One region of the Neobacillus sp. NRS-1170 genome, then DNA from elsewhere that is predicted to be linked to it. Evidence: a T-box and tRNA genes for the amino acid it is inferred to sense, from the RefSeq annotation. Region 1 holds a T-box; the other holds one or more tRNA genes.
What was found. A T-box is a leader RNA that pairs with one kind of tRNA and senses whether it is charged. The one in region 1 lies ahead of tyrS (tyrosine--tRNA ligase), so its partner is inferred to be a tRNA-Tyr.
Positions count from the first base shown of each region.

Region 2: it has a tRNA-Tyr gene. The T-box ahead of tyrS (tyrosine--tRNA ligase) is inferred to sense a tRNA for this amino acid. The anticodon was not compared.

Region 1 covers NZ_JBITPF010000022.1:22,198-29,522, forward strand. The annotation lists gene ACIFOT_RS09310 (DUF6954 family protein) at 1-87, opposite strand, end outside; gene tyrS (tyrosine--tRNA ligase) at 171-1,424, opposite strand; T-box leader at 1,468-1,682, opposite strand; gene ACIFOT_RS09320 (transglycosylase domain-containing protein) at 1,828-4,569, shown strand; gene ACIFOT_RS09325 (acetoin utilization protein AcuC) at 4,700-5,872, opposite strand; gene ACIFOT_RS09330 (acetoin utilization AcuB family protein) at 5,869-6,516, opposite strand; gene ACIFOT_RS09335 (GNAT family N-acetyltransferase) at 6,557-7,189, opposite strand.
Region 2 covers NZ_JBITPF010000048.1:5-7,329, reverse strand. The annotation lists gene ACIFOT_RS20235 (NAD-dependent epimerase/dehydratase family protein) at 1-538, opposite strand, end outside; gene ACIFOT_RS20230 (phosphotransferase) at 627-1,694, opposite strand; gene ACIFOT_RS20225 (ATP-grasp domain-containing protein) at 1,727-2,905, opposite strand; gene ACIFOT_RS20220 (glycosyltransferase family 4 protein) at 2,917-4,215, opposite strand; gene ACIFOT_RS20215 (PIG-L deacetylase family protein) at 4,212-4,868, opposite strand; gene ACIFOT_RS20210 (YkgJ family cysteine cluster protein) at 5,082-5,432, opposite strand; tRNA gene ACIFOT_RS20205 (tRNA-Leu) at 5,949-6,030, opposite strand; tRNA gene ACIFOT_RS20200 (tRNA-Trp) at 6,053-6,123, opposite strand; tRNA gene ACIFOT_RS20195 (tRNA-Tyr) at 6,127-6,211, opposite strand; tRNA gene ACIFOT_RS20190 (tRNA-Ser) at 6,230-6,322, opposite strand; tRNA gene ACIFOT_RS20185 (tRNA-Met) at 6,339-6,415, opposite strand; tRNA gene ACIFOT_RS20180 (tRNA-Ala) at 6,433-6,508, opposite strand; tRNA gene ACIFOT_RS20175 (tRNA-Pro) at 6,531-6,607, opposite strand; tRNA gene ACIFOT_RS20170 (tRNA-Leu) at 6,669-6,757, opposite strand; tRNA gene ACIFOT_RS20165 (tRNA-Gly) at 6,763-6,837, opposite strand; tRNA gene ACIFOT_RS20160 (tRNA-Leu) at 6,873-6,957, opposite strand; tRNA gene ACIFOT_RS20155 (tRNA-Thr) at 6,963-7,038, opposite strand; rRNA gene rrf (5S ribosomal RNA) at 7,207-7,323, opposite strand.

The sequences.
Region 1 (7,325 bases):
TCCATCTGCAAATATAACGGGTCCAAGCCCGAAAAATGTGACAAGTGCAATGAGAATGATAAAGAATGCATGCAATACATATTTCATTTACGTCACCCCCATTTTCTCTTCTTATTTATATAGACGAAAAAAAAGGACCTTGGATTCACCAAGGTCCTTCTTTACTTTTCTTAATAATTGATTAGAGTGTATTTCTTTTTGCCTCTTCTGATAATTGTAAACTGTCCTTCAATCCGATCTGTATCCGCGAGGACGTAAGCAGTATCTGTTATTTTTTCACCATTAATGGTAACTGCTCCATTTGAAATATCTTCGCGAGCCTGTCGCTTAGAAGGTGAAATCTTCGCTGCAACCAAAAGATCAACTAAATTTACTTCATTTGCTGACTCATAGGCAGGCACATCCTTAAAGCCTTGTGCAATCTCGGCAGCGGTTAAGCTTTTCACATCGCCGCTAAACAGAGCCTGAGAAATTTTTATCGCCTGCTCTAGTGCAGAATCACCGTGAATGAGGCGTGTCATTTCTTCCGCCAAAACCTTTTGAGCTTTACGAAGATGCGGCTCTTCCTGGACAGCTTTTTCTAATTGTTCAATTTCCTCATGAGAAAGGAATGTGAAAATCTTTAAGTACTTCACTACATCAGCGTCAGCAGTGTTAATCCAGAATTGGTAGAACTCGTATGGAGTTGTTTTTTCCGGATCAAGCCAGATTGCACCGCTTTCTGTTTTTCCGAATTTTGTTCCATCTGCTTTAGTTACGAGCGGAATAGTTAAACCATATGCCTTAGAGCCTTCCGACTCGATTTTGCGGATTAGTTCGAGACCAGATGTAATGTTCCCCCATTGGTCGCTGCCGCCAATTTGTAATTTACAATTATGATTCTGGTACAAATGAAGGAAATCCATTGCCTGTAGGATTGTGTACGTAAATTCTGTAAACGAAATTCCTGTTTCAAGGCGAGAGGCAATTGTGTCCTTAGCCAGCATGTAATTCACGCCAATATGCTTTCCAATGTCACGCAAGAACGTCACGATATCCATCGATCCGGCCCAGTCATAGTTGTTAACCATTATGGCACCATTTTCTCCTTCAAATTCAAAAATGGATTGTAATTGTTTTTTGATTCCGTTGACATTGCTCTGTACTGTTTCGAGAGTCAAAAGCTTTCGCTCTTCACTTTTTCCACTTGGGTCTCCGATTAGCCCAGTTGCACCACCGACTAATACGATGGGACGGTGGCCGTGCTGCTGGAATCTTCTGAGTGTTAAAAATGGAAGTAAGTGTCCAATATGCATACTGTCTGCAGTAGGATCCACGCCGCAGTATAAAGAAATTTTTTCCTTGCTAACTGTATCCTTTAAGCCTTCTTCATCCGTTTGCTGATAAATAATCCCTCTCCACGCTAAATCCTGTAATAAATCCATTCTAAATCCCTCCAATCAAAAATAAAAAACGCCCCTGCAAAATTGCAGGGACGAGATAATCGCGGTACCACCCAGCTTGAGGAAAATTCCTCCAACTCAAAAAATATAACGGTTTAACCGTTCTCTGCTACTGCTCTTTTCACAGAGAAAGCTCGAGGATGTAATTCATTCTTCTATTTGTGACAGCTTTCACCGGCCGCTGACTCTCTAATTTACAGGGATAGAAGAACTACCATTGGTTCCCTTCAACGCTTTTTATAAAATTAGCTTATTGCATTTTTACCATATCTTACTTCCCATGTCAAATGCGATATGGAAATTTCAGAAAAATGTAGAACGTTGTCAGTTTTTATACCTTCTATATGCTATAATGTATGTGATTTTAGATGAGGTGATGCTATTAATGAATGAAAAAATTCAAGCATGGCTGGAAAAAACAAAATCCATGCTTAACTTAATAACCCATAAAAAGGCGGTAAAAGGGGCACGAATTACATATTCTGTTTTTTGGAACCTATTCCTGTTGGTTTTAACAGTTGTCATCCTTGGAGGTTCATTTGCCACAGGTGTTGGAGCTGGTTATTTTGCCTCACTAGTAAAGGACGAACCTGTCCGTTCATATGAAAGTATGAAAAAAGATATTTATAATTATACAGAACCATCGGAATTATATTTTGCTAATAATGTTTATTTAGGAAAAATGCGCTCCGATCTTGAACGTGAAGAAGTAAGGCTAGATCAAGTATCAGACTACCTAGTCAATGCAGTCGTTGCTACTGAAGACGAATATTTTTATAAGCATCAAGGCGTAGTGCCAAAGGCAGTTTTCCGCGCCCTCTTTCAAGAAGTGACCAATTCTTCCGTCCAATCTGGCGGCAGCACATTAACACAACAATTAATTAAAAACCAACTCTTAACCAATGAGGTTTCCTTTCAAAGGAAGGCCAATGAAATTTTACTTGCCCTTCGTTTAGAGAAATTTTTCGATAAAAAAGAAATCCTTGAAGCTTATTTAAACGTATCCACCTTTGGCAGAAACTCATCAGGCCGAAACATTGCTGGAGTTGAGGCAGCCGCAAAAGGGATTTTTGGAAAAAAAGCAAGTGAATTAACCCTTCCGCAGGCAGCATTTATCGCAGGATTGCCTCAGAGCCCTTTTGGATATACGCCTTTTACGAGAGAAGGTAAGGTCAAGAACAATCTTGAACCAGGACTTACACGGATGAAAACAGTTTTAAAAAGGATGTTCGATGGCGGTTATATCAATCAAAAGCAATATGCAGAAGCATCTTCCTACGATATTACTAAAGATTTTATTAAGCCTATCAGTACTCCAAGTGAAAATTACCCAGGTCTGCCTACAGAAATTGAAAAGCGTGCTGTTGGTGTTTTAACAACAGTTTTAGCCAAAAAAGATGGCTATACAGACAAAGATTTAAAAAATGATGATAATCTTAACTACAAATATCAAACAATGGCCGACCATGCTTTACATCAAAATGGTTATCAAATTCATACCACCATCGACAAAGAAATTTACGAAGCGATGCAAAAGGTAAAGGATAATTACAAATATTACGGCCCAGATAAATCCCAGGAAAAAAAGGATCCTGAAACAGGTGAAAAGAGAACAGTAATGGAACCCGTTGAAGTCGGGGCGGAGCTTATTGAAAACAAGACAGGGAAAATTATCAGCTTTGTTGGCGGAAGAGACTATGGCAAACAACAGATGAATCATGCTACCAGTGCTCTTAGGCCAAATGCTTCTACGATGAAGCCTCTTCTTGTCTACGGCCCTGCAATAGAGTTAGGAAAAGCATCTCCTGGCACACCGCTTCCTAACGTTGCCTTAAATTTTATTCCTGGCAGAAGCAAGCCATGGCCGCAAAACTACGACTACCGCTATAGCGGCTTAGTTTCAGCGAGGTATGCACTTGCAAAATCTTATAACGTTCCGGCTGTGAAACTTTACTCAGAAATCGTCAACCAGCATCCTGCTAAGTATTTGGAAAAGATGGGAATTACCTCGTTGAGTAAAGAGGACCATACAAACCTTTCAGCTGCCATCGGTTCTATATCGGGAGTCACTGTTGAAGAAAACACAAATGCGTTCAGTACTTTTGCCAACGGCGGGAAATTTATCGATGCCTATATGATTGATAAAATTGTTGATAAAAGTGGTAAAGTAATTTATCAACACGAGGTGAAGCCTGTTGACGTTTTCAAACCGCAGACAGCCTATTTAACTCTCGATATGATGCGGGATGTTATTAAAATGGGGACTGCAGCAGGGATTAATAGTAAATTAAAATTCCGTGCCGATTGGGCTGGGAAAACAGGTACTGGTAATGAATATGTTGATTCCTGGTTCGTTGCAACCAACCCAAATGTCACTTTTGGTATTTGGACCGGTTATGATACACCAAAATCATTGCAGTCTAGAGGGATGTCATACAGCCAGCGGACGAATAATTTATGGGCTGAATTAATCAATTCTGCCTATAACCTTAAGCCGGATTTAATCGATCCTAAAGAATCGTTTCAAATGCCAGAAGGAATTGTAAAACGCTCATATTGTGCTGTTTCCGGAATGCTGCCATCTAGTGCATGTTCAAAAGCAGGATTAATTGAGAGTGATTACTTTAATGTTAATAACGTACCTTCTAAAGTTGATGACAGCTTAATTGAAGGTAAATTTGTCACGATTGGCGACAGAAGATATTTAGCCCTAGATTCTACCCCAAAAGAGTTTGCTCAGTTTGGTTTAATCCTAAATCCGGACTTCATTACTAGGATGGTAGGAAAGAGCTTTAAAAATTATAGCCAGCTCATTCCAAATAAGGACCGTTGGGGAAAAGTTCTTGTATCAAGTGCAAAGATGGTTGATAACGGAAAGAGTCCTAATGGTGTAGGGTTATCAGTTTCAGGCAGTACAATAACATGGTCATCGCCTGGTGATAATGATGTTGTCGGGTACCGAGTTTATCAAAATGGCAGTATAGTAGCCAGCATCATTAGCGGTTCTAAGCTTTCTTATACGGCAGGAAACGGGAATTACTATGTAACGGCTGTTGATATTGCAGGCAAGGAATCTGCCCCGTCTAATCAAGTTACTGTTGCTGCTGCAACAACTCCTGCACCGTAATAAAAAACACAAGAGACTAAAATCTCTTGTGTTTTTTATGTTAGGCTGTGTTAAACTAGCTTGTTGATTTCCGCTCCAATCAACAGGATTAAAAAATCAACAGAGGCCTTTAACACAGCCATACGTTAAATTATACAGATTCACTTTTTTGATGATTCCGAATCGGATAAAGTGCCTTTTCGAGTGTAAGTAAATTTTTTTCGGTAATTTCTGCTTTTCTTGGGATAGGTGTATATAAATTTTCCGGGTCATCCCATTCCCTTGGCAATTGGACAGGCGCATCTTTTTGCCAGCGCTCCACCCACTCCTTAGGCAAGCTGCCATAACAATTCGAGTTTTCAGTCATTTCAAGCCAAATGAGTGCCCAGGCTCTTGGTACCACGCGCCAAATATCATAGCCCCCTCCCCCTACCGCAATCCATCTTCCATTGCAATATTGATGAGCAATTTCATGGGCAAGCTTTGGAATTTCCCTATAGATTTTCATCGTTGCTGATAAATGTGTTAAAGGATCATAATAATGGGAATCAGCCCCATTTTGCGTGAGAATTACATCGGGTTTAAAAAACTCAGCCACTTCTTTAATTGCCTGGGAATAGGCATGCAGCCATGATTCATCTTCGGTAAAAGCATCGACTGGGATATTAAAGGAATATCCATAACCTAACCCTTGTCCTCTTTCATTGATATTCCCTGTACCAGGAAATAAATATCTTCCTGTTTCATGAATCGAAAGGGTGCACACTTTCGGATCATCATAAAAGGACCACTGGACTCCATCCCCATGGTGAGCATCTGTATCAACGTATAATACTCTGGCATTATACTTTTCCTGAAGATATTTGATGGCTACTGAACTATCATTGTAAATGCAAAATCCAGAGGCTTTGCCACGGAAGCCATGGTGCAAGCCTCCTCCAAGATTAACTGCATGGCGGGCACGGCCGGACATTACTTCGTCTACAGCTGTTAAAGTGCCGCCAACTAATAAGGCACTTGCTTCATGCATATTAGGAAAAATAGGTGTATCTTCTGTACCAAGTCCATAATTTTCAGCGATTTCGTTCGGAAGCTGCCCATATCCAGCTTTTTTTACTGCCTCTATGTAGCTTTGATCATGGATAAGGGCTAATTCTTCGTCGGTCGCCATTCTTGGAGGAATGATGTGTTCAGGATTTAATGCATTCATTTTATTTAATAGGTCTACTGTTAATTTAAGCCGGAATTGGTTAAACGGATGATGACTGCTAAATTTATAATTTAGCTGTTCTTCTGAGAAAACAAAGGAGCATTGATCTTTCATAGGGAAATCCCCGGTAGATTTGGCCATAAAACTTGGTGGCCAGCTTCTTTAAGATCTTGAATAAGCGCCGTTGGGTTCATCGTTTGCACCCTGATGACGAGAATTTTAAATTGATCATCCGATTTGTCAGGATATACTAGTACACTAAGAATATTTGCTTTCCGGTTTTTAATAACAGTAGTAATATCACTAAGTTTGCCTGCTAGATTAGGAACCCTTATTTCAATTTGTGACCCGGGCTGATGGGCACCGGTCAACTCAACCATGGTTCGCAGTAAATCAGTTTCAGTAACAATCCCAACCAACTTTTGATCATTTATGATGGGAATACAACTAATTTTATGCTCATAAAAGAGGCCTGCAACCTCTTCTACAAAGTCGAGAGGATGACCAGTAATAACGTTTTTTTCCATGATTGTCTCAAGCGGCTTTTTTAAATCCTCCGGATGCTCATTTGCATGAAAAATAGAGGGTGTTGCCTCCCTAATTTCGGCAATGGTAACAAGACCTACCAATTGTTTTTCTGAAGTGATAATCGGAATATGGCGAATTTTTCTAGATTCCATTAAATCCATTGCATCGGCAATTGTATTGGTTGGATACAGTGTTGCGACATCTGTTTTCATGATTTCTTCAACGATCATTAACAATTCCCCCTCGAGTGCAGGCAATATCAGCAATACTCTAATACATAAATCTATTCAAAAAGCGCAGGCGGTCAAACTTTTGGACCGTTTCACTGTCGACACGTTTACCAATTCTCGCCATAAGGCAATTGGCGGGATGGGAACAGATTTCAGGGTCATCTGTTGCATACCACTCAAGGCCGCCGGCATTCATCATCTTTTCCATTATTTTTCGATATTCCCACACATTTAATTTTGTTCCTTTTAAATCCCAGTGCCAATAATACTCGGTTGTTATGGTTAAATAGTCTTCCATTGCATCATCCATCATCGAAACAATTAGAAGGTTTTTACCGACCTGACTGCCTCTAAATTGGGGAATGACTTCAATGGCACCCAGCTCAATTAAATTATCCATTTTTCCTTCCGACCATCTTTCAAGCGGGTCTGGGTAAAGGAAAGTGACATAACCAACAATGGTATTCCGGTATCTGGCAATAATAATTCTGCCTTCTGAAAGATCAGCAATCCCAATTAAAGCTGTATGCTGCTGCTCGGGAGGGCGAAAGGCAATCAGGTCTTCATGAAAATCAAGTCCTGCTAGTTTATCTGACGAAATAGGCCCTTCAATAATCAGGGTCCCATGTGGTGTTTTAAGTTGTTTGGCATTATATGTTTTTTTATGTTCCATACGGTCACCTACCTAAAAAAATCATTCGTTTTCAATTTCAATTCTATTATACATAAAAACTTGTAAGTAAAGTCGACTTAACAAAATTTTCAGATTTATAAAACAGGTTGACAAATACTATTAGTATTATAATAAA
Region 2 (7,325 bases), on a different contig from region 1:
CCCCTTTTGGAGTTTGACGGGGACCATAAACATTAGCATATCTAAGAATGGTGTAGGGAATTTGATAAAGGTTGTTAAAAGTCTGAATGTATAATTCTGAAGTGTATTTTGAAATACCGTAAAAGGAGAGGGGCTTAGGGCGGAAGTTCTCCTTTACACTGCAGTTATTCTGTTCACCGTAAACGGCACAGGAGGATGAAAAAATTAATTTCTTTATGTTGAACTTATGGCAGCAGGTAAGTAATCGAATAGTGCCGAGGATATTTGAGCTGGCATCTTCGAAAGGATTGTCGATTGACCGGGTAACATCTACTTGAGCAGCAAGATGAATCACAATCTCGGGTTTCTCTTTTTCAAAGATCGGTTCTAGTTCCGAGGAGGTAATATCCACATTATAAAAACGGGCTTGGAGAGGTACAGTATCGCGATTACCCGATTGTAAATAATCCACTACCAACACTTCGTATCCCAATTCGATTAATAACTGTGTAACATGAGATCCGATGAATCCTGCTCCCCCTGTCACTAGTACCTTCATCAGATTTCACCACTCACTTTACTAATTTCCATGCATGTACGTTCATACTCTTTCATGGATACACTCCTTTAGCTTATTTTTGCACTACTTAAAGTAAACCTAGTTCTTTTCCCCAAACGACGACCTTCTCTAAATACCGTTTTAATAATGCACTCTTTTGGCCATCAAGCGACCTTCGTAAATGATTGGCCAGTTTTTTTTCTAAAGTCCTTTGTAAATATGCCTTCTTTAAGAGCTTCAATGGCTCCTCTTGAAAGATTATTCCATGTTTTTTCATTTCCTGTACATATACTTGCACGCAACGATTTCGAATTTCTTCTTCTCTTTTTTGCCAATCCGAGCGGAAATCAACTAACAATTCAACAAGAACCACCAAGTCATACCAGCATGGTCCGTATTTTATTGACTCCCAATCGATTAATCGAAGGTCCCAATCTTCCGAGTCACATCCGTTTTTAATGCAAATATTGTGGACATGGAGATCGCCGTGGATAAGACATTGTCCGGTTTCAAATATTTCTGGAAAAAAAACTGGTCCCTTATTTAAAATTTTTTGGATAGCACGATACTTGGGTTTGACCAATTCTTTTAAATTTTTATCCTTCATTGCCAGATCAAGATACTCCCTTGTTTTTTCAATCAATTCCACATTCTTTTTTGACTTTTGATCTGAATCAAAATGAGGAAGAGAGGAGCCGAAGAGGTGTGAATGCTTCTGGAATCGTTTTTCAAAAGTTTTTGCATGAAATTCAGCCACAAGAGGGATGATTCTCTCTAAATGCTGCGGTGCCAGTTTAATTTGTCCCCTTAGAGGTTGTATAAATTCCGTAAACATCCAAATTTCTTTATTATTAACATTTTCAAGCCAGTACAACTTCGGCATAATTTCATTGAATACATGAAAAGCCTTTGAGTACATTTCAATTTCCAATATATGTTTATCTTTTAACGGTTTTTTGAATATTTTTAGAACAATCGGTATGCTCTCTCGGCCATCCGTCATAACGAGCTTCCAAATGCTAGTTTTTTCCCGCGAATTTTTTAAGTTTTCAATTTGATCTTTTGCCAGTTTAACGGGTTTACCCAGTGCCTTTGATAACTCTTTATCCCAGCCGAAACGGGGCCACTGGCTAATAATTTCATCTTTACTGTTCATTGGAAAAATATGCTCCTTTACTTTTGTATCAGCTAACTTCTCCTCCACAGGTTTCGCAAGTGAGAAACAAAGCTCCGAATAAACGGGAGTGGATCATCCCAAGCAAATAAAGCCTCTACCTTTTTGCCTGAAAGGCTTTTTAACCATGCAGGAAATGTCATCTCGCCATTTTTTCGTTTTTGACGGAAGGATAGAAAATCCCGGACTAGATACACCCACTTGATCCCCTCTTTTTGCCTCGTTACAGGCTTTGGGTTCTGGCCTGTAAGTGATAAATAGTACAAGTAGGCCAAATTCACACCGCAAGCTATGGATAATGCCTGAGTTAAGCCTATTCTCGGATTAATTTCAATAAATTTTAACTGTCCGTCTCTTGGGTCCCTTTTAAACTCCGTAATCGCCAAACCTTTAAATTGGATTTTTTGGAGAAATGATAAGGCCATTTGAATAACTTCCTCATCTCGGATGCTTAAGGCGAGTGCAGAGGAGCCGAAGCGAGGGGGAAACTGGTGCAATTTTTGATTCATCCAGACACCGATTAAGTTCATTTTGTCATCAAAAAACGTCTTAACAGAATAAATGCAATTCTCATGACCTGGAATGTCTTCCTGTATGAGGAGCTCACCGAAAGGACGATAAAAATGGTACTCATTCCTGAGCTGGGCCGCTTGCTCAACGACGATTGCTTTTTTATACAAACGGTGGTCAATTCGAGTGCGAAAATGGGAAGAAAAAACAGGCTTTAATATACACGGAAAAGTAATTTGATTAATAATTTGCTCAAGATGCTTTTCATCTTGAATGGCGAAGGTTTTTGGGCATGAAACGTTCGAATTGACAGCAAGATCATAGGTTAAGCGTTTGTCAAGAACCGCTTTCACAAGATCGTGCTCAGGTAATAAAAATTGATAATAATTTGCTAAGATGTATCTGTTTTTTGAAATAAAGTAAACATAGTCATCCGAGCCGGCAAATAGGACTGCTTTTTTTCGATATTTTCCAGCAGTTTGAATTAAAAATTCGAGTAAAGCACTTTCCTCATCAACAGGATTTGGACATATACCACAACTGGCATGACGTGTTTTACCAATTTCATATTTTCCCTTGGTATCGTAGGCATTTACTTGGATGCCTTCTTTAGCTAAACTTCGAACAATTCCAATTCCCGTTGCACTCAAATCCAGTACAACAACAGGAGTGTCATGGCTCATTAGATCAACTCCTAATTTAAAGATTGGTAGATTTCCACTATTTCCTTTACCATGCTGTCAACGGTCAGATGCTCATTTGCATAGGATTTAGCCTGGCTGGCTAGTTTGATCCGTAAAGATTTATTACGTAATAGCAGCAATAATTTTTCGGCAAGCTGCTCCGTGCTGCCAGGCTGAGCTATAAGCCCTGTACGGTTTTCTTGGATGATTTCCGGGATGCCCCCGATATTTGTTGTTAGTATGGCTTGCCCAGCAAGCATTGCCTCAATAATCGAGATAGGCAGCGTGTCGCTTGTGGTTGGCAGGACAAAAATATCAGATTGGCTTAACAATTGTGGAATGTCATTTCGCCTTCCTAAAAAGAAGACATTTTTAAGGTTCAGCTTTTTTACCTGCTTCTCAAGAATCTCTCGCATCTCTCCATCCCCGACAATCCTTACCTCTACATTTTTCAATTCATCTTTGATGAGAGCTAGTGCGTCGAATAAATACTTATGTCCTTTCCGCGGACGGAGGCGGGAGACACAGGTTATAATCGTCTTTTCATGTCCATTTTGATCACTTTCTGCCTTAAAATCGATTCCTGTGTAAACCGTTGTCATCCTGTTGTCATCAGCACCTAATTTTTTAAGCAGCGGCCGAAAGGCTTCACAGAGGTTAATTACATGGTTTGCATTTTTAACCGCTTGTTTATCAATGGTTGAATAATATGCTTCTTCAATTGAACCTTTTTTAAGTAATTTAAATTTTAGTTTGTTGTGGGTCATGAATCCATGCGGGGTAAAAAGAAGCGGAATTTCATAGGATTTATTCACTATTCCCGTGACATTACATGTAAACCGATCCTGGGCATGAATGAGATCATATTGATGTAAATCCAAAGCCTCCATCATTATCTTATAAAGTGAAAGATTGCATAAATTATTTAAAATATTTTTATTGACGGAGCCATATCGATCGAGAAGATACTGGGTAAAATACTTGGAAATTTTGGAGTGCAATTTTCTCTTAACTTTTTTAGGAAAATGGTTTGGTGCAAAGACGTCTACGTGGTGCCCCAATTTTTCCAATCCCGCTTTAAGTGCTGCAATATATTTTTGCAGTCCGCCAACAGCGGGATAATCCCAAAAGGTCGTGATTAAAATTCGAAGCTTTTTGTTGTATTTTAGACGCTTAGGTGCGTTTCCTTTGTATATCCTTGTTTTTTCATTTTTCCAAACAGGTAAGCCATAATATTGATCCATGGCTGTTAGCAGATAAGAAAACTGGGATGGGAGTGAACTCAAATCATCAATTTGCATATCCATCATTTCCAAACCCTCCTAATGATTTCGAACGCTTCTGCATATTCAACACCGACGGTCATTCCCCTTACACGAGCTAAATATTTGATGCCTTCATAGGAACGTGGATGAGGAAAAGGCCTCATTTCAACATCATAATGCTGCAGCGCCTTGATTTTATCGTCGATTGTGTCTGTTACATCTACAAAGTAATTGGGCTTAAAATCTTTGTCAGTCGTATGCTGGCTCCATTCACTCGAAGACACGGTTTCAAAACAGATTATTTCAATCGGTTTTTTTCCAGGCAGGGGCCTGGCTGCCGTCAACACGGCTTGAAACAAAATTTGATGGTCACGATTTATGTCGCCATAATGATGAGTGAAAATAATCGATGGGTCATACTTGCTCAATAATGCTTCAATCGATTTATTGATTTCTTTAAGCGGAATGGTTTCCAATAATAGATTTGGGAGCTCCAAAAAAATTACCTCTTCCACCCTTATTTGTTTATTTGCCTTTAATATGAACTGATTGATGTGATGCTCCTCTTCCTTTCGTCCTTTGGCGGCAATGACGGAAATGACCTTATATCCGTTATTAACCAGTTTCATTATGGTTCCGGCGCTGCCAAGAATTTCATCGTCAGGATGAGCTGCAATCACAAGCACATTCTTACTCATTAAACACCTCAACTCCTAAAAAATACTCTTTTGAAAGTATATGAAAAATAATGATTTGGGAAACGGACAAACGTTTATGAAATGACAAGAAAAGGTGCCCTTAGAAAGGACAAAAAACCACCTTGATGGAAGGTGATTTCTCGTTTTTCTTTCCAAAAGAATAAGTTCACATTACGATTACTTATTTTTTGCAATTGAGGGCTGCACTTTTTTTTACTTACTAAAATCTTTCCAAGTAAAATCAACACTTAGCATTCCAACAAACTCTTCAGCCTGGGGTTCCGGATCATTTGTTGCTGCTGCCGGATTTTGGAAACAAACTAAATTTTTATAATAGCCAAATTTCCGACAGGTATCAGGCCTTGCTGAATGAATCCCGCATCTATCTTTATCTAAGTCGTAGAAAATACAAGTTCCATAAAATCTTTTCTGATTTTGAAGCTCTAATCGGAAACGAGGCGGAATGGATTTAATCTTCGTTTTGATTTTCTTTAATTCCTTTGCAGTTACTGGTACGGGACCGCAGCATAGCCCTTTGCATCCTGAGCATGGAAGGCTATCCATAATAGATCCCCCTTTTCTTTCATTTTATCTATTTAATAATCTCATAAAATTAAGATCACCCAACTTTTCTAAAATCCCCACTTTTGATAAAATGGGACCATTTCCGGTCGGCAATATAATTCAAAGTGCTTCACTTCTTGGAGTAACGGGTATTGTAAAATAGTATTTATTCTTTATAGACATAGTCTGTTATTACTCTTGCAAAACCGATTAGCTCAACTTTCTCCTGCCCATATATCAGTCCAAATTTTATCTATTTTATTCTTAATTTCACCTGTAATCATGTTGGATCTCCTCATGCTTTTTAAAAGCTTCAATATCTGATGGTCTTGTCCTGATTAATTTCAATTCATCTTCTGTTAATGACCTCTTTCTTGCCATCAAAATTCCTCCCAATGCATCTGATTTAACGCATACGATTTTGGCTTATTTCAATCGTGTTAGAGGAATAAAAAAAGACCTCCAACATGAACTGTTGAAAGTCTTGATTTATAAGGATTCTCACCTTATTTTTGATACCGATGGTCGGGGTCGAACCGACACTCCTCACGGAACACGATTTTGAGTCGTGCGCGTCTGCCAATTCCGCCACATCGGCAAAGTGATAATAATAAAAATAACAGGGGCAGTAGGAATCGAACCCACACTGAAGGTTTTGGAGACCTTAGTTCTACCTTTAAACTATGCCCCTAAATGGTGGAGGGGGACGGATTCGAACCGCCGAACCCCGAGGGAGCGGATTTACAGTCCGCCGCGTTTAGCCACTTCGCTACCCCTCCAAAAAGGATAAATAAATATGGCGGAGGAAGAGGGATTCGAACCCCCGCGCGGTTTAACCCGCCTGTCGGTTTTCAAGACCGATCCCTTCAGCCGGACTTGGGTATTCCTCCGTAATAAAAAACTATTTGGTAGCGGCGGAGGGGATCGAACCCCCGACCTTACGGGTATGAACCGTACGCTCTAGCCAGCTGAGCTACACCGCCAAATATATTATTGAAATTGGTGGAGCTTAGCGGGATCGAACCGCTGACCTCCTGCGTGCAAAGCAGGCGCTCTCCCAGCTGAGCTAAAGCCCCATGAATTTTGTAAAACTTCGACTGGTCGGGAAGACAGGATTCGAACCTGCGACCCCTTGGTCCCAAACCAAGTGCTCTACCAAGCTGAGCTACTTCCCGAATAATGAAAGTTATTTTACTAACGTAAAATAATTTGTTTAATTTACTTCGTAAAAAAACTTGGTGCCGAGGACCGGAATCGAACCGGTACGGTAGTCACCTACCGCAGGATTTTAAGTCCTGTGCGTCTGCCAGTTCCGCCACCCCGGCAAAAATGGAGCGGAAGACGGGATTCGAACCCGCGACCCCCACCTTGGCAAGGTGGTGTTCTACCACTGAACTACTTCCGCATTATGATTAGTTATTTTGCTTTCGCAAAAAACATTGGTGCGGGTGAAGGGAGTCGAACCCCCACGCCTTGCGGCGCCAGATCCTAAGTCTGGTGCGTCTGCCAATTCCGCCACACCCGCATAAATGGTGCCGGCTAGAGGACTTGAACCCCCAACCTACTGATTACAAGTCAGTTGCTCTACCAATTGAGCTAAACCGGCATAATTTAAAAAGAATATTAATATCGAGCACGCTGGCTAGTTATCGTCATCCCAACCTTAGAGTGCATATTCAAGTAGCAGCTCGGTTGGTATGCTGATGTCTATTCAGGAAGCTTATTCGGTCGTGCTCTACCAATTGAGCTAAACCGGCATAAAATAAAGTAAACAGCCTGGCAACGTCCTACTCTCACAGGGGCGCGTGCCCCAACTACCATCGGCGCTGAGAAGCTTAACTTCCGTGTTCGGTATGGGAACGGGTGTGACCTTCTCGCCATTATTACCAGACT